2 regions of the Peribacillus sp. N1 genome follow, and region 1 is predicted to be linked to the other one. Evidence: predicted binding sites of a transcription regulator. Region 1 holds the regulator's gene; the other holds the start of a gene.
What was found. Region 1 encodes NrdR, which represses ribonucleotide reductase genes. Its sites were predicted from a motif close to AACACNATATATNGTGTT; they were not measured.
Positions count from the first base shown of each region.

Region 2: the regulator NrdR is predicted to act here: its motif matches at 7,722-7,739, upstream of ACYP5M_RS08230 (vitamin B12-dependent ribonucleotide reductase).

Region 1 covers NZ_BAAHZO010000002.1:329,110-341,374, reverse strand. Annotated here, with positions in the region: gene hflK (FtsH protease activity modulator HflK) at 224-1,258, shown strand; gene hflC (protease modulator HflC) at 1,255-2,187, shown strand; gene polA (DNA polymerase I) at 2,315-4,939, shown strand; gene mutM (DNA-formamidopyrimidine glycosylase) at 4,959-5,789, shown strand; gene ytaF (sporulation membrane protein YtaF) at 5,869-6,501, shown strand; gene coaE (dephospho-CoA kinase) at 6,523-7,122, shown strand; gene ACYP5M_RS10065 (glyceraldehyde-3-phosphate dehydrogenase) at 7,281-8,318, shown strand; partial or broken gene ACYP5M_RS10060 (IS5/IS1182 family transposase) at 8,446-8,658, opposite strand; gene speD (adenosylmethionine decarboxylase) at 9,225-9,605, shown strand; gene nrdR (transcriptional regulator NrdR) at 9,876-10,337, shown strand; gene ACYP5M_RS10045 (replication initiation and membrane attachment family protein) at 10,396-11,814, shown strand; gene dnaI (primosomal protein DnaI) at 11,801-12,265, shown strand, end outside.
Region 2 covers NZ_BAAHZO010000001.1:1,705,489-1,717,753, reverse strand. Annotated here, with positions in the region: gene ACYP5M_RS08260 (DEAD/DEAH box helicase) at 1-1,328, opposite strand, end outside; glycine riboswitch at 1,705-1,792, shown strand; glycine riboswitch at 1,796-1,879, shown strand; gene gcvT (glycine cleavage system aminomethyltransferase GcvT) at 2,018-3,124, shown strand; gene gcvPA (aminomethyl-transferring glycine dehydrogenase subunit GcvPA) at 3,142-4,488, shown strand; gene gcvPB (aminomethyl-transferring glycine dehydrogenase subunit GcvPB) at 4,481-5,938, shown strand; gene ACYP5M_RS08240 (rhodanese-like domain-containing protein) at 6,078-6,461, opposite strand; gene ACYP5M_RS08235 (lipoate--protein ligase family protein) at 6,665-7,501, shown strand; gene ACYP5M_RS08230 (vitamin B12-dependent ribonucleotide reductase) at 7,890-10,460, shown strand; gene ACYP5M_RS08225 (hypothetical protein) at 10,611-10,799, opposite strand; gene splB (spore photoproduct lyase) at 10,926-11,951, shown strand; gene ACYP5M_RS08215 (patatin-like phospholipase family protein) at 12,036-12,265, shown strand, end outside.

The DNA.
Region 1 (12,265 bases):
GCAAAGGGCGGACCGGCCGCGGGAAAGCGAGTGCCCAACGTTCCAATTGTACAAAACCCTTAAAAACTTTAGACAGAGACATAGTCTCTGTCTTTTAATTTTGGCTATATTCCCCGGGAACCATTCCTCTTTCCTATTTTTCTAGGAAAATATTTGATTTTCATGAAACTTTAGGCCCTTTCTTGCGTAAATAAGATATAACTGCAAAGAAGGGGTGATACATATCGTTAGCTTAAAAAGGATATATACGATCACAGGTCTTGTCTTTCTTATTTTAATTTTAGGTGTAGTTGCGATATCGACCTGGTACACGGTTGATGAATCCGATCAAGCTGTCATAATGACGTTTGGTAAAGTGGAGGAGACGATAACGGAACCAGGACTTCACTTTAAACTGCCTTGGCCCATTCAATCGGTCGAGAAATTATCTAAAGAAACATTCAGTCTTAAATTTGGATATAAAGAAGAGGATGGAGAGGTGACGAATTACCCGAGTGAAACCAAAATGATTACGGGTGATGAAAATATTGTCCTTGCCGACCTAGTGGTTCAGTGGAAAATCACCGACCCTCCAAAATATCTATACAATGCAGATGACCCGGAAAAAATTTTATATGATACGACTTCAGCTGCATTACGGAGCATTATCGGCAGCACGAAAATCGATGATGCCCTTACATCTGGAAAAGCGCAAATCGAAGCGGATGTACGCGATTTATTGTCACAGCTAATGGAGAAATATGATGTCGGGATTTCCATATCTGCGGTTAAACTCCAGGACGTGGAGTTACCGAATGAAGAAGTGCGGAAAGCATTTACCAATGTAACGGATGCCCGGGAAACGGCGAATACGAAAATCAACGAAGCGGATAAATATGAAAATAAGCGTATGAATGAAGCGGAAGGGGAAAAAGATGCCCTCATTTCTCAGGCTAATGGGGATAAAGCTGCCCGTACGGAAGCTGCCCGCGGGGATGTAGCGGTCTTTGAAAAATTACTCAGTGAGTATAAGGGCAATAAGGGGATTACGAAGGACCGCCTTATTATTGAGACCCTTGAGGAAGTATTGCCGAATGCAGAGATTTATATTATGAATGATGATGGAAACACAATGAAGTACTTGCCGCTTCGCTCGCTTGAAAAGGAGGAAACGAAAAAAACTCCTGCCCCTGATGAAGCCGCTATACCTGAAGAAGAAACGAAAAAAGGGAATGGATCGGAAGAAAAAGCGACAGGGGAAGGGGGCGCTAAACAATGAGCGGAAAAATAGTAGATTTCTCTGAACTCAAAAAAAGTAATTTTCATTGGAGGGGCTATGTGAGATTCGGCATTTTCCTGATTATTATCATCGCGCTGCTGCTAATCATCTTCACCAATGTATATATCGTCAAAGAGGGAGAATATAAAGTCGTCCGCCAATTCGGTGAGGTGGTAAGGATCGATAAGACCCCGGGATTGAAAGCGAAGGTGCCATTCATTCAGAGTGTCGTGACATTGCCGAAGTATCAGATGAGTTCTGATGTTTCAGAAGCGGAAATCAATACGAAAGATAAAAAGCGGATGCTGATTGACAACTATGCCGTTTGGAGAATAGAAGATCCGAAGAAATTGATTACAAATGCAAGGACACTTGAGAATGCTGAAACGAAAATGGAAGAGTTCATCTATTCGGCAGTTCGTTCGGAGCTGGGCCAGCTGAATTATGATGAGATCATCAATGATGAGAAGTCATCCAGGGGAAGTTTAAACGACCGCATAACCGAAAAAGTCAACGATCTGCTGCAAAAGGACAGTTATGGCATAAGCTTGACGGATGTCCGGATAAAGCGGACTGACCTGCCCGCCGAAAACGAAGCGTCTGTCTTCAAGAGGATGATTTCAGAGCGGGAATCGAAAGCGCAAGAATACCTTTCCAAAGGTGATGCGAAGAAAAACCGGATCATTGCGGATACTGATAGGAAAGTGAAAGAATTGCTCTCTACTGCAGAGGCTGATGCAGAAGTGATCAGGGCTGAAGGAGAAGGGGAAGCAGCGAAAATCTATAATAAGTCGTTTTCCAAAGATCCCGAATTCTATAAACTATACCGGACTCTAGAATCCTACAAAAAAACGATCGGAGATCAAACTGTAATCGTTCTTCCTTCGGATTCCCCATATGCCAGCTTGTTAATGGGAAATACTAAATAACCTTGATGCCGTCATTTTTCTTTCCGCTTCTACTCATGGTAGAATAGAGAAGGAAAATGAACGGCTTTTTGCGTTTTTATATAGAAGCTATAACTACATAAACCTGTATGACTGGAGGAAGACGGATTTGGATAAAAAGCTAGTACTAATAGATGGAAACAGCATAGCATACCGTGCATTTTTTGCGCTTCCGCTCTTGAATAATGATAAGGGGGTCCATACCAATTCCGTGTACGGATTCACCATGATGCTCAACCGCATTCTTGAAGAAGAAAAGCCAACGCACATACTTGTGGCATTCGATGCGGGTAAAACGACATTCAGACATGCATCATTTAAAGAATATAAGGGAGGGCGCCAAAAAACGCCGCCAGAATTATCGGAGCAATTCCCGTTCATTCGCGAGCTGCTTGATTGTTTTCAAATAAAAAGGTATGAATTGGAGAACTACGAAGCCGATGATATTATCGGTACGCTTTCTTTGCAAGCGGAAAAAGATGGTTTTGAAGTGAAGGTCATTTCCGGTGATAAGGATTTAACGCAATTATCCTCCCCTAGTACGACGGTTTCCATCACGAAAAAGGGGATTACTGAAATTGAGGAATACACTCCAAAGCATATACATGAAAAATACGGTCTTTCCCCTTTGCAAATCATTGATTTAAAAGGGCTGATGGGAGATGCCTCTGACAATATTCCCGGTATTCCGGGAGTTGGTGAAAAGACTGCCCTTAAATTATTGCATCAATTTGAAACAGTTGAAAACCTTTTGCAGTCGATTGATGAGGTAAGCGGACAGAAATTGAAAGAGAAAATAGAAGAACATAAAGACTTGGCCCTATTAAGCAAAGAGTTGGCTACAATAACGAGGGAAGCGCCGCTTGAAGTTTCCGTAAACGAGACTGAGTATACTGGCATGGATCAGGATCGAGTCATCTCATTCTATAAAGAGCTTGGCTTTTCGACTTTGCTCGATAAATTGGATGTAACGGAAAGTGCGCCGCTTGAACAGGAGAAGATTGAGGTTCACTCGGCTGAAATGACAGAAGGAATGTTTGCCGATGAAAGTGCTTTGTATGTTGAAATTTTAGAAGATAATTATCATCGTGCCGATATAATAGGGATCGCCATCAGTAATGAACAAGGTCATTTTTACTTCCATGGAGATGATGCCCTGAATTCCGGGACCTTTAAATCCTGGGCAGAGGATGAAACAAAAAAGAAAACGGTTTTCGATGCGAAGCGTACGGTTGTGGCACTTCGCCATCGAGGAGTCGAAATAAAAGGCATCGATTTTGATGTGTTTTTGGCATCCTATATCCTGGATCCGGCAGAGTCAGTGGACGAAGTGGCTGAAATCACGAAAACTCAAGGTGCTATCCGCCTTGAAACGGATGATGTTTTTTATGGAAAAGGTGCAAAACGCAAAATACCTGAGGAAGCGGAATTGAGGGAGCATATCGCCAGAAAAGCGAAGGCGATTTCGTCCCTGAAAGAACCGATGATCGATAAACTGCAAGAGTTCGAGCAATTTCACCTATTTACGGAACTGGAGCTGCCACTATCGATAATCCTGGCCAATATGGAATGGCAGGGAATCAAGGTGGATATAGACCGACTGAAAAACATGGGACAGGAATTAGCCATTCGCTTAAGAAACATCGAGGCACGAATTTTTGATTTGGCTGGTGAGGCGTTCAATATCAATTCACCTAAACAGCTTGGGGCCATCCTGTTTGAAAAGTTGGAGCTTCCTGTCATGAAGAAAACCAAAACAGGTTATTCGACGTCAGCCGATGTGCTGGAAAAACTGGAGAGCAAGCATGATATCGTTAAGGAGATACTATTGTATCGCCAGCTTGGTAAGTTGCAATCCACTTATATTGAGGGGTTGCTTAAGGTGGTCAATGGCAAAACGGACAAGGTGCACACCCGGTTTAACCAAGCATTGACCCAGACCGGCCGGTTAAGCTCAACAGATCCCAATCTTCAGAATATCCCGATCAGACTGGAAGAAGGAAGGAAAATCAGGCAGGCCTTCATTCCTTCCGAAAAGGATTGGATCATTTTTGCTGCCGACTACTCCCAGATCGAATTGCGCGTTCTGGCGCATATCGCCAATGACAGCGGATTGGTGGAAGCATTCCAGGCCGGGATGGACATCCATACAAAGACAGCCATGGATGTGTTCCATGTATCGGCAGAGGAAGTCACTTCGAACATGAGGCGCCATGCCAAAGCGGTCAACTTCGGAATCGTTTATGGTATAAGTGATTACGGGCTATCGCAAAGTCTTGGCATCACAAGAAAAGAAGCTGGAGAGTTCATCGAGAAGTATTTAAGAAGCTTTCCTGGTGTTCAGGAATATATGGAAGAAAGCATACATGAGGCCCGTCAAAAAGGATATAGCACGACTCTGATGCAAAGAAGGCGCTATATACCTGAGATAACAAGCAGGAATTTCAACATAAGGAGCTTTGCCGAACGGACAGCAATGAACACGCCGATTCAGGGCAGCGCCGCGGATATCATCAAGCTTGCCATGATAAACATGAATAAGCGCCTGAAAAGTGAAGGGCTTAAAACGAGAATGCTTCTTCAGGTGCATGATGAATTGATTTTTGAAACCCCTCCTGAGGAACTGGAAATCCTTAAAGTGATCGTTCCGGAGGAAATGGAAAGTGCCATTGAATTGAACGTGCCCCTTAAAGTGGACTATGCTTTCGGGCCAACATGGTTTGATGCCAAATAATAAAAGATAGGTGATTGCAATGCCAGAACTTCCAGAAGTGGAAACAGTCAGAAGAACGTTAGAGCAGCTCGTACTCGGAAAAGAGATCAAGGAAGTGTCCGTCTTTTGGCCAAAGATCATTAAAGCGCCTGAACCTGTCGAACAGTTTCAAGATGCTTTAAGGGGACAGACGATAAGGGGAATAGGCCGTCGGGGCAAGTTCCTCATTTTCACCTTGGATGATTATTCGATGGTTTCGCATTTAAGAATGGAAGGGAAATACGGCGTGCATCCAAAAGAAGAGCCGTATGATAAGCATACCCATGTGATCTTCACATTCACTGATGGCAGTGAACTTCGGTACAGGGATGTCCGGAAATTCGGAACGATGCATCTATTTGCCAAAGGGGAAGAACTGGATCGGCTTCCCCTTTTGCATTTAGGGCCGGAACCTTTGTCTGAAGATTTTACTGTCGAGGGGCTAAGTAGGAAGCTGGCAAGAACCAACAGAAAAATCAAGCCCGTTCTCCTTGATCAAACGGTTGTCGTCGGGATTGGGAATATATATGTGGATGAGTCGTTATTCCGCTCCCGTATTCATCCAGAGAGAATCGCTTCTTCACTTTCATTGCAGGAAATCAAGACGTTGCATGGAGAAATCATTGCGACTTTAGGGGAAGCTGTGGAAAAAGGCGGAAGTACGATTCGTTCATACATTAATTCCCAAGGGCAAATCGGCATGTTTCAGTTGGAATTGAATGTTTATGGACGAAAGGGCGAGAACTGCAAAACATGCGGCACGCCCCTTGAGAAACTGGTTGTTGCAGGACGCGGTACACATATTTGCCCGTTATGCCAGCCGCTTAAATAGGTAATGTTTTTTCAAACACATCGGATGGGCTCCTTCCATATACTAGGGTAGCAACGAGTAGGGAAGGAGTAATATTCCGATGTGGCTACAAATTATTTTTCTTGCTTTTGCAGTTAGTATTGACGGATTTGGCGTAGGTTTGACATTCGGTATGCGGAAGATGAAAATCCCCTTAAGGTCAATAGCGGTCATCTCATTTTGCTCTGCATTGAGTTTAGGTATAGCGATGGTCATCGGACAATTCATCAGTCAGCTCATATCTATCGGGGCGGCTGAAAAAACGGGTGGCATCATCCTCATTTTTCTTGGTGCCTGGATGGTATACCAGTATTTTAAGCCTGAAAAAGATTTGAAAGATGATAGATATCATGAAAAGATCATTTTTAATTTTGAAATTAAATCACTTGGGGTAGTCATTAATATTTTACAAAAACCATTGAATGCCGATTTTGATAAATCAGGTACGATTACAGGTGTTGAAGCGCTTGTTCTCGGGTTTGCACTTTCGCTGGATGCGTTCGGGGCTGGAGTTGGAGCGGCTATGATCGGGATTTCACCGATCATCCTCGCAGGGTGCATCGCTGTTATGAGTTCGATTTTCATTTGGAGCGGAATTCAAAGCGGAAAATTGCTTTCAAATAATAAAGTTGTCCAGCATTTGACCTTTCTTCCAGGTGTACTATTGATTATCATCGGTTTATTCAAGTTATGATAAGGTTAAAAGGGGGAGCTTATGGGACAAATCATCGGAATCACCGGAGGCATTGCCAGTGGGAAAAGCACGGTCAGCCTCTATTTACAGGAACTCGGATTCACGATTGTCGATGCAGATCTGGCTTCCCGTGCTGTCGTTGAGCCAGGTGAAGAAGCCTATCACCAAGTTGTGAAGGCATTTGGAGAAGATATCTTATTGACGGATGGGAATATAGATCGCGTAAAGCTTGGGTCGATCATATTTAATGATCAAGAAAAGAGATTGCTATTGAATGGCATCGTGCATCCTGCCGTCAGGAATTGGATGCGGGTGAAAACGGAAGCGGCACTATCATCAGGAGAAGAAACGGTGTTCATGGATATTCCGCTCCTATTCGAAAGCAAGCTGACATTCATGGTGGATAAGACGCTTTTGATTTATGTGGATGAGCAAGTTCAATTGCAGCGATTAATGAACAGGAATGGTCTTTCGGAGACGGAGGCACTTGCCAGGATCAATTCGCAAATGCCCTTGGCCGATAAAAAGGCTTTAGCGGATGCCGTCATCGATAATAATGGTGACATTAATGAAACGAAGCGGCAAGTGAAGGCCATACTAAGCGAATGGTATGTCATATAATCATGATAAAAAGAAGAAACCGCCCGGTTTCTTCTTTTTATGTTGAAAAAATAAGAACAATCCGCATTTTTATTAGCACAATTCCTCTGAATTATGTTATACTAATTACATGTGAAGGGTAATAAGTATAACACTAATATTTCTGGAGGGTCCGAACAATGAATTCAAGAATAGCGATTAACGGATTTGGGAGAATTGGAAGAATGGTTTTCCGAAAAGCCATATTAGATGAGAGTTTGGACATTGTTGCCATAAATGCAAGCTATCCAGCTGAAACTTTAGCACACTTACTAAAATATGATACGATACATGGTAAATTCGACGGTATCATTATAGCTGAAGATGATTCACTAGTAGTGAATGGCCGCCGAGTAAAACTAATAAATAACCGCGATCCAAAGCTATTGCCTTGGAAAGAGATGAACATAGATATTGTAATTGAAGCCACTGGCAAATTCAATGATCGTTCTAAAGCGGCTCTTCATTTAGACGCAGGGGCAAAAAGAGTTATATTATCAGCGCCGGGTAAAAATGAAGACGTTACCATTGTAATGGGAGTGAATCAGGAGGTGCTGGAAATTGACAAGCATTTCGTCATATCCAATGCATCTTGTACAACGAACTGCCTTGGACCTGTTGCAAAAGTGCTTGATGAAAAATTCGGCATAAACAACGGTTTAATGACAACGATACATTCTTATACAAATGATCAAAATAATATCGATAACCCGCACAAAGACTTGAGACGTGCCCGTGCCGCTGCGGAAAGCATGATTCCTACGACTACAGGAGCTGCAAAAGCCATCTCACTAGTGTTGCCGCAATTAAAAGGCAAGCTTCATGGAATGGCGATACGCGTACCGACACCAAACGTATCTTTAGTCGATCTTGTTGTGGATTTAAACCGTGACGTAACGATTGAAGAAGTGAACCAAGCCTTCATCGATGCTTCAGAAAATGAACTCAAAGGAATCATGGAATTCACGATGGAACCTTTAGTTTCCAGTGATTTCAAAACGAATCCACACTCTGCAATCATCGATGGATTGACGACGATGATGATCGGGGACAGGAAAGTGAAGGTCCTTGCTTGGTATGATAATGAGTGGGGTTACTCCAACCGTGTAGTGGACCTTGTAAAATTGGTTGGCTCCGAGTTGAAAAAAATGTCCGAAGTCGAATTATCAGTAAAATAAAATGAAAAAACCGAGCCTGCTAAAATTTTTTAGCGGGCTATTTTTGATTTTTTATCGGATTTGAAGCAGTTATAGAGAATGGTGACCTAACGCATACCATACTTTTCTTTTGCATCTGCTCCTGGTTTTCCAACTTTCTCATCACTAGTTCAACTAGAAGCTCTAAGATATGATTATCATGCGTATTTCCGGGTGTTACTATCGTCCCTAAAACAAATCCATTGCGTATGATGCCGTATGAAACGAATAGGCAAACTTATTTTGTTCGTTCATCATTCACATAATAGTAGCTACTCTCAGTATCAGTTGAACTGCCCTTAATCTCCTTGGTTTCTTCCTTAAATAGACTGTAGGTAAAAGAGTTCTATCTTACTGTTAAAACAAAGTTGATTGGAACGGAAGGTACGAGACTCCTGCGGGGAAAGTGCGTCCAAGGGAGACCCCACAGGCGCTATGGCGCCGAGGAGGCTCCCGGACCGCCCGCGGAAAGCGAGTGCCAGGAGTGGAAATCAACGGCCTAATATACTGTAGACAAACTCAATTATTGAGTTTGTCTACAGTCAGAGCCTGCTAAATTTTTTTAGGGGCTATTTTTAATACAGTGATCAATTAATTCCTTGCTGCTTTAAGGCGCTGAATAAACCGAAGACGGAATTTGCTCCACATTTGAACCTTCGCTATATCCCCATTACATATAAAGTTTATCTTTCCAAAAATTCAATTTGGAGTTGCAAAAAAAATTCAAACCATATATACTATGAATCGTGAACTTCTTCAATAGCGGTTTGCATGATGGCTACTTAAAGGGTTAGGACCTCTTTGGACTAACTTTCCCCCGTGGTAGTTATCAGAACTTATTTTTAAATCATGGTAAGGGGGAAGCTTAATATGGAAACAGCTTACACTATGGAAACTATGGGTAGACACGTCATTTCTGAACTTTGGGGTTGTGACTTTGAAAAACTGAACAATATCGATTTAATTGAAAAGATTTTTGTTGATGCTGCTTTGAAATCAGGTGCAGAGGTACGAGAAGTTGCCTTTCACAAATTTGCTCCACAAGGAGTCAGCGGGGTTGTCATCATTTCTGAATCACACTTAACGATTCACAGTTTTCCAGAACACGGCTATGCGAGCATTGATGTCTATACATGCGGTAACTTGGATCCGAATATTGCGGCAGATTATATTGCAGAAGCTTTGAATGCGCAAACACGTGAAAACATAGAATTACCACGTGGATTAGGTCCTGTACAAATGAAAAAAGCCAATATAAGTGCCCTATAAAAAACACGTATACACAGAGATGCCATGGGTGCATCTCTTTTTTAATGCAATCAATCGGCAGTCTGCTTCCCTTTATAGGGGAGGATGCCCTTGCAGCATAAAGACTTTGACAACGGTGCTTCAACGGCAGAACAAAAAGTGCCTGCTGCCGGAAGTTACACTTTTTACTTGTACTGGCCGTTCCATTTAATATAAGATTAAGATAGAGAAGTAATTCCTTGGGGAACATTTAGATAGGGGAGTCCTACATAAAATACGGAGCTGATAATGATGAAATGCCCATCATGTCAATATAACGGAACAAGAGTGCTCGATTCCAGGCCAGTCGATGAAAGTAAATCGATTCGACGACGCCGTGAATGTGAGGCATGTGGTTTTCGATTCACGACATTTGAAAAGGTGGAGGAAACACCGCTTATTGTAGTGAAAAAGGGCGGGACGCGGGAAGAGTTCAGTCGTGATAAAATCCTGCGTGGCTTAATCAGGGCTTGCGAAAAACGCCCGGTTCCCTTGAAAGAACTAGAGCAAATTACCAGTTATGTAGAAAAAGAACTACGAAACCAGGGCATATCGGAAGTGAAAAGCGACAATGTCGGCGAGATGGTGATGGACAAGCTGGCAGAAGTCGATGAGGTTGCCTATGTAAGGTTCGCATCCGTCTATCGACAATTTAAAGACATCAATGTCTTTATCGATGAATTGAAAGATTTGATAAATAAAGAAAGAAAGTAGAGCTGAAGATTCACTTTGGCTCTTTTTTCACTACATCTTTTGAAAGGTTTGAATGGAGATGTCAAAGCATTGGCAAGAATTGCTCCCAGCTGATTCATATTTGGTCTCATCTGCGGGGCTGCTTCATGACTATGATCGGAAAATACTTACCCGACTATATCAACCTCTTATTGGACCTATATGCATTAGCCTATATATGACGTTATGGAGTGAGTTGGAGGAGAACAGGCTATGGTCGGAAACCTCCTCACATTATCAATTAATGAATACCATCGGCCTTAAGTTAGCTGATATTTACGAAGCCCGGCTTTTACTTGAGGGAATCGGTCTGTTGAATGTATATAAGAAATCGAAAAATGAAACGAAGGAATTCATCTATGAGTTAAACCCGCCGCTTTCCCCCCAGCAGTTTTTCACGGATGGAATGCTGAATATTTACTTATACAAAAAAATCGGTAAAGCGCAATTCAACCGGTTAAAGAGATTCTTTTGTGATGACCATATCTTAACCGATCAATATGAAGGTGTGACTAAATCTTTTGCGGAAGTATTCTCATCAGATCATTTGGACTCTTTATATGTAACGGATGAAGCGAAAAATGAATGGCAGCCGATGCCTGAACAGCAATACATCGATCGGACGGAAGGCGTCGAGCCATCGGGGTTTGATGACTTATTTGATTTCGACCTTTTATTTGCCGGGATAAAATCCTCGATCGTACCGAAAAAGGCATTTACTCCGAAAATAAAAAATACGATTGCCAAACTTGCTTTTTTATATGGCATCGATCCGCTTGAAATGCAAAAACTAGTAATGGATGCCGTTTCATTGGATGATGAGATCGATGAGGAAGTGCTCAGAAAGGCGGCAAGGGACTGGTATCAGATTGAACGACAGGCCGATATGCCTTCCCTTGTCAATCGGGTGCAGCCGATTCGTGAACGGACGCAAAAAGAGGAACCGAAAACACAGGAACAAGAGTTAATCCGCCATTTGGAGACGATTTCCCCAAGGGAGCGGCTGATGCAATTGTCTGGCGGTGCAGAGCCATCAAGCGGTGATTTGAAAGTCGTTGAGGGCGTGATGATCAATCAAAAGCTGAATCCGGGTGTCGTCAATGTCTTGATTGAATATGTCATGCTCAAAACGGATATGAAGTTCACGAAGGGCTATGTCGAAAAGCTGGCAGGCCATTGGGCACGACTGAAGGTCTCCACGGTGGTCGAGGCGATGGAGCTGGCTAAAAATGAACATAGGAAATATCAGGACTGGGCTCAAGGAAGCAGGAATGCTGCGAAGGGCGGCCGGAAAAAGGCGATACGTGAAGAAGTGGTTCCGGAGTGGCTTGAGAAAAAAGAAGAAGCACAGCAGGAGCAGAATGCAGATCAGCCTGAATTGGATGCCCAGAAACGCGAGCTTCTGGAGAAATGGAAGCAGTGGAAAGCAGGAGGTGAAATGAACGATGGAAAAGATTAATAGGTCCCTTAATAAATTGGCGAATACAAATCAATTTCAACAGCGTTATGAAAAGCTGAAACAGGAGATTTTTGAAAACGAACAAGTGCGGTTATTTATGAATGCCAACAGCTCGACGGTCACGAAGGAAATGATTGATAAAAACTTGGGGAAGCTTTATGAGTTCACTTCACAAAGCAATAAGTGTGATAAATGTCCGAGCTTGGATGGCTGCATCAATATGATGCAGGGGTATTATCCCAAATTGGTGGTTCAAGGGAAAGCCCTGAACCTGCATTATGAAGTCTGCCCGCGGAAATTGGCAGAGGATGAAAAGCGGAAACGGGAAAAGTTGATCCGCAGCCTGTATGTACCGAAGGATATTTTAAAGGCGAGCATTGAAGACTTTACCCAAACGGATAATGAAAACAAACGCTTGTCTGTCTTAAGTAAAGCGATGTCGTTCATTATG
Region 2 (12,265 bases), on a different contig from region 1:
AAGTGATGGCAAAACTGAAGGTTTATCCCTTCCCCGCCAGCTTCTGTTGCAATCAATACCTGTATATTTTTTTGGAATAATTCTCGCATCCAGTCTTTCTTTCCGCGCTTAAAACCGCCTCGGAAAGGAACTGAAGAAATTCCATTCTGCTGTAGGTACCATTGTAGATATAGCTGAGTCGCCCGGTATTCGGTAAAGATAATGACTTTATCATCAATTTTCTTGATCAGTTCCAAAGCTTTTTCAGCCTTTGAGTTCTGAACCGTTTCATTCACTTTAGAAAATAAATCATCAAGCTTTGCCAAAAAGTCAGGGGAAGGCTGATCATATTTATTTTTCATATTCTTTAATGTATAAAAGACCGCCTCTCTGCTGCTGCATGCTTCCCTTTGGAGAGTGAGAGCCGAAAAGGCGCTTCCTTTAGAACCATCCGAAATAGGTTTGAATTTGGAAACAGCATCGTACAATGCTTGTTCCGTTGGAGAAAATTCAATGGTGATGGTCTCCACATGCCGTTTTGTCCATTCAATGCCAGTATCGGCCCGCCGGTTTCGAATCATGACAGTGTTGACAAGTTCCTTTAGGTGTTCATCTTCAATTATGTTCCGGCCTTTCCCTTTATACTTTTCTGAAAAAAGTGAGGCATTTCCCAAGTGGCCTGGTTTCAATAACGAAACGAGGTGGAAAATTTCCTCGACTTTATTTTGAATCGGAGTGGCTGTCAGGAGTAAACAAAATTTCTTTTTCAGATTTTGGACGAATTCATAGTTCTTCGTCTTATTATTTTTAAGTTTATGAGCTTCATCAATAATGATGAAGTCGTATTCCTGCTTGAAAATGATATCTCGATGTGGAGCTCGTTTCGCTGTATCAATGGATGAAATGACCACATCACAGGAGTCCCAAACATAGCTTTTTCTCTGAACGACTGCCGGTATATGAAACTTGGTATTCAATTCAAAAGCCCATTGTGTGACAAGGGAAGCCGGAACAAGGATCAAAACTTTTTTTACAAGGCCCCTAATCATATACTCTTTTAGGATCAATCCAGCTTCAATTGTTTTTCCGAGCCCTACCTCATCAGCTAAAATGGCCTTTCCATTCATCTTTTCCACCACTTGCTTGGCTGCTTCCAATTGATGGGGAAGCGGGGTTAACTGCGGAAGGTGCTTGGGCGCCTGTAAACCTTCAAAATCAGGGATGATAAGATTTTCCTCCATTTGAACCGCGAGCTTATAAAGCTCCCAGTTTCCCCATGGACCGTCATTTTCCATCTTTTGCAGAAACTCGTCATTCCATTCAGAATTAAAGGATATATTGATTTTCATAGAAATAACTCCCTCTTAAATCATATTTTCCTTAATAAAAGGTCAAAACCCGAACATTTCATATGTGAAGTAAGAAAAATATTTCTCTTCAAAAGATATTGCAGAGATAAGTTTCTTAGGGTAGGATATAAGTATATTTAGAAAATTCCAATTTCCCAACGCTACAAAGAATCTTTGTACATCGATTTTGCAGTTCGCGTTTTCTTAGTATGGGCTATAGGCTTCTAATTTATCCAAGATTACTGAAGGAGACCAATCAAACGGTTTCTGAGGTTTCAGGAGAATTGGCAGAGAATGCATTCCACGATGCTCAGAGGTTTTACCGATGTTTGGTGGCTTATTCGCTTCCTTTCATTGGTAGACCATTTATATGCGGGTGAAGATAAGGGGAGAGACTACGGATGTAGCGCCGAAGGAGCAAACTTAGCAGTGAATCTCTCAGGCAAAAGAACTCTTATTGGACGCAACTCTGGAGAGCGCCGCCCGTTTTGGGACGGCCACCAAAGGGGAAAACCTATTACATAGGTAAACTTTCAGGTTTCAGGACAGAGAAAAAGCTCAAACGGGCTTTCTCTGTCCTTTTTTGTGCTTTTTTCACATCATGAATCAGGATATATCTGATGCGTAATGACAAGAAGCTTTTGATAATGAAGCCAATTAATTTAAAAAAATCTGAAGGGGGTCATTTTTTGACCGATTTAAAAAGAACACCACTATTTGAGGTTTATCGTGAATACGGAGGTAAAACGATTGATTTTGGCGGCTGGGAACTTCCTGTCCAATTTTCGGGTATAAAGGACGAACATGAAGCCGTACGTACAAAAGCGGGGTTATTCGATGTTTCCCATATGGGTGAAGTCGATGTTAAGGGTCCTGGGAGCCTTTCCTTTTTACAAAAGATGCTGACTAATGATATAGCAAAGCTGAAACAGGGCGGTGCCCAATATTCCGCCATGTGTTATGAAAACGGAGGCACGGTTGATGATCTCATCGTGTATAAAAGGGCTGAGGATGACTATCTGCTCGTGGTCAATGCAGCGAACACAGAAAAAGATTTCAATTGGCTGCAAGCTCATTTATCGGAAGATGTCCAAATCAAGAATGTATCTAGTGACTATACACAGCTGGCACTTCAAGGACCATCTGCAGAGAAGATTTTACAAAAACTATCGGGAAATACAGCTTTAAGTGAAATTGGATTTTTCAAGTTCAAGGAAAATGTCATGATTAACGGTATCTCCACGATGGTATCCCGTACTGGATACACTGGTGAGGATGGCTTTGAGATATATAGTGACAGTGAAAATGGTCCAGCCCTTTGGAAGGCGATTATGGATGCCGGAAACGAAGAGGGAGTTCAGCCGATTGGTTTAGGTGCTCGTGATACCCTGCGTTTTGAAGCGAAACTGCCGTTGTATGGGCAGGAGCTTTCAGCAGACATCACCCCGATAGAAGCCGGGATTGGTTTTGCAGTAAAAGTCGATAAGGAAGTTGATTTTTTCGGGAAAGCCGTTCTTGCTGAGCAAAAGGAGAAAGGAGCTCCTCGCAAGCTTGTGGGAATTGAAATGATAGACCGTGGCATTCCACGTCATGGGTATAAGGTCTACAGCGGTGATAAAGTCATTGGCGAGGTCACGACCGGTACCCAATCACCAACGTTGAAGAAAAACGTGGGTTTGGTACTTATCGATAAGGAATTTTCAGTGCTGGATGCGGAAGTCGAAGTGGAGATCCGTTCCAAACGTTTGAAAGCCGTTATAATACAAACACCTTTTTATAAAAAACCACGTAAATAGAGGGGAATGGTCATTAGATGAAACATCGTTATTTACCCATGACAGAGCAAGATAAACAAGAAATGCTGAAAGCGATAGGGGTATCCACTGCTGAAGAACTTTTCAATGATATCCCTGAGAGCGTTCGTTTTCAAGGAGAATACGATATCAAGCCTGCTAAATCGGAACCAGCATTAATGAAAGAGTTATCAAGGCTTGCTGCCAAGAATGCGGATCTTAAAAACTATGCTTCCTTCCTTGGTGCGGGTGTCTATGACCATTATGCACCGGTCATCGTCGATCATGTTCTATCCCGTTCTGAATTTTACACGGCTTATACACCCTATCAGCCTGAAATTTCACAGGGAGAGCTTCAAGCAATCTTTGAATATCAAACGATGATATGTGAATTGACGGGCATGGATGTGGCTAACTCCTCCATGTATGACGGCGGGACAGCGCTGGCTGAAGCAGCCATGCTTGCTTCAGGACAGACACGCCGCAAGAAGATTCTCATTTCAGGAACCGTTCATCCTGAATCAAGAGAAGTCGTGAAGACATATGCGAAAGGGCAACGCGTGGAAGTGATCGAAATTCCTTATAAAGACGGTGTGACGGACTTAGCTGCTTTAAAGGAATTGGCGAATGAGGACATTGCAGGAGTGATCGTGCAATATCCGAACTTTTTTGGCCGGATCGAGCCATTGAAGGAAATGGAAGAAATCATTCATGGCGTCAAATCCATGTTTATCGTTTCCAGTAATCCGCTTGCATTGGGAGCTTTGACATCCCCTGGTGCACTCGGTGCAGATATCGTAACGGGGGATGCTCAGCCATTCGGCATTCCAGCGGCATTCGGTGGACCTCATTGTGGATATTTTGCGGTTACTAATAAACTTGTTCGGAAAGTTCCGGGCCGACTCGTCGGTCAAACCGTGGATGAAAATGGTAAAAGGGGATTTGTACTAACGCTACAAGCTCGTGAACAGCACATTCGCCGTGACAAGGCCACATCCAACATTTGTTCCAATCAAGCTTTGAATGCGTTGGCAGCTTCTGTTGCAATGACCGCCCTTGGGAAAAAGGGTGTCAAGGAAATGGCCGTGCAAAATATTCAAAAAGCACATTATGCGAAAAAAGCAATTATGGCAGTAGGGGTGGAAGTGATATTCGACGGTCCTTCGTTCAATGAATTTATCATTAAACTGCCTGCTTCGTTTTCAGAGATCAATAAAAGCCTTTTTGAAAAAGGGATGATCGGCGGCTTTGATTTAGGGACGGTTTATCCTGAGCTGAAAGACCATATGCTGGTTGCGGTAACTGAACTTAGAACAAAAGAAGAAATTGATGCACTTGCGCAGGAATTGGGGGATCAACATGAATAATCAAGATCAATCACTCATTTTTGAAATCAGTACTTCCGGTCGAATCGGGTACAGTCTGCCAGAAATGGATGTTGCAACTATTCCGCTCGAAGAAATTCTTCCTGCCGACTACATCCGTGAAGAAGAGGCAGAACTGCCTGAGGTGTCCGAACTGGATATCATGCGTCACTATACAGCACTCTCCAAACGGAATCATGGGGTGGATTCGGGTTTTTATCCGCTGGGTTCATGCACGATGAAATATAATCCGAAAATAAATGAAAACGTGGCACGTTTCAACGGCTTTGCCCATATCCATCCATATCAAGATCCGGCTACCGTTCAGGGAGCATTGGGACTCTTATTTGATTTGCAGGAACACTTAACTGAAATCACCGGGATGGACCAAGTGACATTACAGCCTGCAGCAGGTGCACATGGTGAGTGGACAGGGTTGATGATGATTCGCGCTTTTCACGAAGCGAATGGCGATACAGAACGGACGAAAGTGATTGTACCTGATTCTGCACACGGTACGAATCCTGCCTCTGCCACTGTTGCCGGACTTGAAACGATTACAGTGAAATCCGATGAAAATGGATTAGTCGACCTTGAAGATTTAAAGCGTGTTGTCGGACCTGATACGGCGGCCTTGATGCTGACGAACCCCAATACATTGGGATTATTTGAAGAAAACATCTTGGAAATGGCACAACTTGTCCATGATGCAGGTGGGAAGCTTTATTATGACGGAGCCAATCTGAATGCAGTCCTTTCAAAAGCACGCCCGGGTGACATGGGCTTTGATGTGGTTCACTTAAATCTCCATAAAACATTCACAGGTCCGCATGGCGGCGGCGGTCCGGGTTCTGGTCCTGTAGGTGTGAAGTCGGACTTGATTCCTTACTTGCCTAAACCTCTTATAATTAAACAAGGTGAGCAATTCGCTCTTGATTATGATCGTCCGCAATCCATTGGCAGGGTAAAACCTTATTATGGTAATTTCGGGATTAACGTGAGGGCATATACGTACATTCGTTCAATGGGGCCTGATGGCCTTAAAGCTGTCACCGAAAATGCGGTCATCAATGCCAATTATATGATGCGCAAGTTGGAACCTTATTTTGACTTACCATATAATCGTCATTGTAAGCACGAATTCGTATTAAGCGGACGCCGGCAAAAGAAATTGGGGGTTAGGACTCTCGATATAGCCAAAAGATTACTGGATTTCGGGTATCATCCTCCAACCATTTACTTCCCGTTGAACGTGGAGGAAGGAATGATGATAGAACCGACTGAAACCGAGTCAAAAGAAACGCTGGATGCGTTCATCGATGCGATGATCCAGATTGCCAAGGAAGCGGAAGAAACCCCGGAAATCGTTCAGGAAGCTCCGCATACAACCGTTATAAAGCGGCTTGATGAAACTCTTGCTGCAAGAAAACCTGTTCTGCGTTATCAAGCCTAGATTGATAGCTTATACGAAAAAAATCCCTGCCTGCCGGCGGGGATTTTTCATGTTTATGTAAGATTTCATTAAAGTCCAGCAGTTAACTTTCTTTTCCTTGAGCTATTGAATTAAAAAGAGCCCATGCGGAGATGGGGTCTTATTTCTTTGCTTTGATTTTCCCGGTCCACATTTTGAAACCGCCCTTTAGGTGAAAAAGTTCCCTGTAGCCCTTTTTGTATAGCATGGCTGCAGCTCTGCCGCTGATGATTTCGCTTTGAGCGTACAAATATACAGGCTTGTCCGGCCTAATTTCGACCAAGCGTGTTTTCATTTGAGTCATAGGGATGTTTCTTGCGCCTAAGATATGGCCATTATCGAAATCATTCGGTTCCCGCACATCGATTAGCTGCACTTTTCTGTAGTTAGCGATAAATTCGTCCTGTGTTAGTGTTTTAACGATTTTACGCTGGCGGTACCAATTAAAAAGTGAATACGCAATAACCACTCCTAAGATGATGAGCAGTGTATATAATATTTCCAAACATAAAAACTCCCTTCTACCTTAACGAATACAGACAATCTTTATTATATAATTGCTTTACCCAATAATCAAAAAGAATTTTCATCAAATTCTTCATGGACTTGATAGTACTTTCTTTTTTAGAGTGTTAAAGTCTGTTAAACTACTACATGTGAGTTTTTTGTGGGGTATTGAAAAACAGTCTATCGAAACGAGGGGTAAGGATGGCTAAAGATAAATGGGGTTTTATAGATTCGGGGTATTGTTCACCGGCTTTTAATATGGCACTGGACGAAGCTCTGTTAAACTGGCAAAGCAAAGGGGAAATTCCGCCAATCATACGCTTTTACGGCTGGGATCCAGCTACATTGTCGATCGGTTATTTTCAAAAGGCGGAAGCGGAAATTGATTTGGAAGAGGTCAAAAGGCAGGGCCTTGGTTTTGTACGCAGGCCAACAGGAGGACGAGCGGTCCTGCACGAGCATGAATTGACTTATAGCGTAATCGTTCCAGAATCCTATCCGGGAATGCCGACTACCGTTACTGAAGCATATCGTGTCATTTCTGAAGGAATATTAATGGGATTCAGGAATCTGGGATTGGATGCTTATTTTGCCGTGCCTCGAACCGATCAGGAAAAAGCGGCTTTAAAATCGCCCAGGTCTTCGGTTTGCTTTGATGCTCCAAGCTGGTATGAACTGGTCGTTGAGGGCAGGAAGGTCGCTGGCAGCGCTCAAACCAGGCAAAAAGGCGTCATCCTTCAGCACGGATCCATTTTGCTTGAACTTGATGATGATAAGCTTTTTAGCGTATTTAAATTCTCAAATGACAGGGTTAAAGAGAGAATGCAAAAAAACCTAAAAAACAAAGCTGTGGCCATAAATGATATTGCAGGGAGAAAGATTACCATCCCTGAAGCGAAAGAAGCTTTTGAAAAAGGTTTTGCCGAAGGACTTTCGGTCGATTTAGAGCCATACGTCCTCACCGAAAAGCAATTGCTGGAAGTGAAGTCCATTGCAGAAAGCAAATATGAAAGCGATGATTGGAATTTCATGAGATAGAGGAAGCATAATTAGAGTGGATAATAAAAAAGTTTTTTCAGATTTGTTTGACCAAATAACGCATCCCTTGCAGGGATAAGCCCTAAAAGGGATGGGGAAAAAGCAAGGTCCAAATTAATTGAAATCTGATGAAAAATTATTGTAAATCGACATTTTCCTCCTTATTGCTAACTATATTAATTGATTTATCGTTTGACAAAATTAAAAGTTATTCAAAACAAACACAATATATAGTAGTTGAAATATTTAATGCGACACTATATGTTGATTTTTGAGTTTCGCTATGATAAATTTAGGGTACTTGTTAAGCGAAACGGACATGTAAGGTTACATAAGGATTTTTGCGGCAGCAAGAACGGATCTTGAAACATATAAAGGAGAGGGAATTATGTCGGTTGTAATAAAAGAAGCTTTAAAGGTTGATCTAGAAAGGTTGAATAAGGATATTTCTTTATTTCCCCAGGTTCACCCTGTAACTGCTGATATGAAAATGGCGCATAAGGGAGTGTCCCGTCTAGTCATGCTTGACCGCTATTCTTTTAAGGATACTGAAAAAATCACACTCTCGGCAGGCGATTTCGTCGTGTTGACGATTAAGGAAGATCCGAAATTCCCGGCAAGGGGTCTCGGTTACATCGTTGAAATAGATTGGGAAACCAAAAAAGCGAAGGTTTTGGTGGATGAAGAGTTCCGTGGCGTTCTGGATAATCCGGAAGAAATGGAGACGGGAATTGTAAACCGTCCTTTGGATATTATCGAAAAGCCGCTTGAAATATACTATGAACAAATTGCGAAACGTAATGCAACGGGATTGGCATCAGTGGAAACCACGGAAGAAAAGAGAACGGAATGGTTCAATAAATTCTATGAAGAATTAAAGAACCTTAATTTCGTCCCGGCAGGACGAGTATTATATGGTGCAGGTTCCAATACGGATGTTACTTATTTCAACTGTTATGTAATGCCATTCGTACCGGATTCACGTGAAGGTATTTCAGAACATAGGAAACAAGTGATGGAAATCATGAGCCGCGGCGGCGGAGTGGGAACGAACGGGTCGACACTGCGTCCAAGAAACACTCTGGCAAAAGGGGTGAATGGAAAATCCTCGGGTTCAGTTTCATGGCTTGACGATATTGCGAAACTGACGCATCTTGTTGAACAGGGCGGTAGCAGACGCGGCGCGCAAATGATCATGCTTGCTGATTGGCATCCTGATATTGCAGAGTTCATCATTTCTAAAATGCAAAACCCAAGGATTCTGCGTTACCTAGTGGAAAATACTAAAGACGAAGCAATCAAGAAATATGCGACGGATAAATTGAAATTCACGCCGCACACGGAACAGGAAACGGCTATGTATCAAGGGATCATCAATTATAAGGAGATTCCTGGCCAAGGTGGATTCAGCGAGAAAATCATTAGGGATGCAGAGGAAAAGCTCCGTACAGGGGGAACATACAGTGTCCATAATTCTGATTTTCTGACTGGAGCCAACATCTCGATTTGCCTGACTAAGGAATTCATGGAAGCGGCGGAACAAGATGCGGAATACGAATTGCGTTTTCCTGATGTTGAAAGCTATAATGCCGAAGAAATGGCCATTTACAATGAAGAATGGCATAATGTCGGCGATGTTCGCGAATGGGAGAAAATGGGTCACAAAGTCCGTGTTTACCGTAAAATCCGCGCTAAAGAGCTTTGGAATTTAATAAATATTTGTGCAACATATTCTGCTGAACCAGGTATTTTCTTTATCGATAATGCTAATGAAATGACGAATGCCAAAGCATACGGTCAACAGGTCGTAGCGACGAACCCTTGTGGAGAACAGCCATTGGCCCCATATTCAGTATGTAACCTTGCGGCAGTCAATCTGGCTGAGATGGCTGATAAAGAAAGCAAAACCGTTAATTTCGAGAAACTTAAGCAGACTGTCGAAGTCGGTGTGCGTATGCAGGACAATGTCATTGACGCAACTCCTTATTTCTTGGAAGAAAACAAAAAACAGGCACTGGGCGAGCGACGGGTTGGACTTGGTGTAATGGGTCTGCATGACCTTTTGATTTACTGTGAGACGGAATATGGCTCTGAAGAAGGAAATATCCTGGTTGACAAGGTGTTTGAAACGATTGCGACGACAGCTTACAGGGCTTCCGTGGAACTTGCTAAAGAAAAAGGCAGTTTCCCGTTCCTGATCGGGTCAACGGACAAAGAAACCGATGAGCTTAGAACACGTTTCACACAAACCGGATTTATGGAAAAAATGCCTGAAGATATCAGGGAAAGTGTTGCTGCACATGGCATCCGTAACTCTCATTTATTGACAGTTGCTCCTACAGGAAGCACAGGAACTATGGTCGGGGTATCAACAGGTCTTGAACCATATTTCTCCTTCACGTATTTCCGCAGCGGCCGTCTTGGTAAATTCATTGAAGTTAAGGCTGACATTGTACAGGAATACTTGGACCGTCATCCAGAAGCCGATACAGAAGAGCTTCCAAAATGGTTCATTTCCGCTATGGAATTAGCTCCAGAAGCACATGCTGATGTTCAATGCATCATTCAACGCTGGATTGACAGCTCGATCAGTAAAACGGTAAATGCTCCAAAAGGATATACTGTCGAACAAGTTGAAAAAGTATATGAACGTCTATACAAAGGCGGAGCAAAAGGCGGTACTGTATATGTGGATGGCAGCCGTGACAGTCAGGTTCTTACGCTCAAAGCGGAAGAAAACCAAATGGACGAGCAGCTTGAAATGGATGAATTGAAAGGTGTGGAAGTAAAGAAAAAAGTCGTATTGGTCGATACGATAAATGAACTGCGTTCGACTAACGTTACGATTGGGTCGGAAGTGGGCAACACTTGTCCGGTGTGCCGTAAAGGCGAAGTCCAGGAAATGGGCGGATGCAATACTTGCACGAATTGCGGAGCACAATTAAAATGCGGGCTATAAGCTGATGTAAGGGAAGCCGTTAAGTATGCTGCAAAGCCTATCTTAACGGCTTTTTTTAGTGTCTTAAATGTTTGTTAGTTACCGTCTGTTCAATTACAAACAATAGAGAAGACCGAATCATCGTAAATTCGGTCTTCTTTTTGCGTTCAATCAACCATTTTCATTTTGCTGCCCTATTTCCTTCTCGGCTAGATATTGGTTTCCATCTTTCAATACCGAAAATTCATCGACCGAGTCTCCAGGTATATTCCTTGGATTTGGATATTTATTATCTGTTTGGACGGTGATCGCTTGTTTCCCCGTTCCATTTGTCAAGAAATCTCGTTTTTTATTAGCCATATGGCATCTCCTTCATTTTGAATTTCCAAGTAAAAACAATCATGATGATAACAGAATTAAGAAAAACTATCCTTATGAATTAGATTGTGTAGTTCGATTAAAAGTATGAACAGAATGGAGAACGGAATGAAACCATTTATGCCACAATTAGTGTATATAGAGCCCAGGGCACTGGAATACCCTCTTGGCCGGGAATTGAAGAAGAAATTCGAAGATTTGAACATTGAAATCCGGGAGACCACATCCCATAACCAAATTAGGGACCTTCCTGGGGAAAACGATTTGCAAAAATATCGCGTCGCCAAATCGACGCTTGTGGTAGGAATAAGAAAAACATTGAAATTCGATTCCTCAAAGCCATCTGCTGAATATGCCATCCCTCTTGCTACAGGGTGTATGGGGCACTGTCACTATTGCTATTTACAGACGACACTCGGATCGAAACCATATATTCGGACATATGTGAATCTTGACGAGATTTTCGAGGCAGCCGAAAAATATATAAATGAGAGAAAGCCTGAAATCACACGTTTTGAGGCAGCCTGTACATCGGACATTGTCGGAATTGACCATTTGACACATTCTTTAAAAAGGGCCATAGAATATTTTGGCAAAAGTGAATATGGGGTTTTAAGGTTCGTAACTAAATTTCATCATGTCGACCATCTGTTGGATGCTGAACATAATGGAAAAACGAGATTTCGGTTCAGTATAAATTCGCGTTTTGTGATAAAGAATTTCGAACCCGGGACTTCGAGCTTCGAAGAACGGATGGAAGCGGCACGCAAAGTGGCAGGTGCCGGATATCCCCTGGGTTTTATCGTAGCTCCAATATATCGTCATGAAGCATGGAAGGAGGGCTATCACGAATTATTCGAACGATTGAGTGAGGCGTTAAAAGGAGTGGATATACCGGATTTGACTTTTGAATTAATCCAGCATCGGTTCACTGGTCCAGCAAAAAAAGTGATTCAAAAAAACTACCCGAAAACAAAATTGGAACTGGACGAAACGAAGCGTAAATATAAATGGGGCCGATATGGCATTGGTAAATATGTTTACCAAACCGAAGAAGCCGCAGAACTGGAAACGACCATTCGTGGGTATATCGCTGAATTTTTCCCGAAAGCGGAAATTCAGTATTTTACCTGATGAAGGTAATTTTCTATTCAAAACTGTCATAAATCCCTCTAATCCTGCTTAGAAATGTAAAGACCGGATTAGGGGAGGGCAGCTATGATTATTGACGGCGTTTTTTCCGGAGGCGGGATTAAAGGCTATGGTTTAGTGGGAGCCCTGCAGGAATTAGAAGAACGGGGATTTGTATTCCATCGGACAGCAGGTACAAGTGCAGGATCCATAATTGCAGCTTTCGTGGCAGCTGGGTACACCGGAAAAGAAATGGAAAAGCTATTTATTGATATAGATTTAAGCGGCCTGCTGGATAAAAGGCGTGGTCTTTTGCC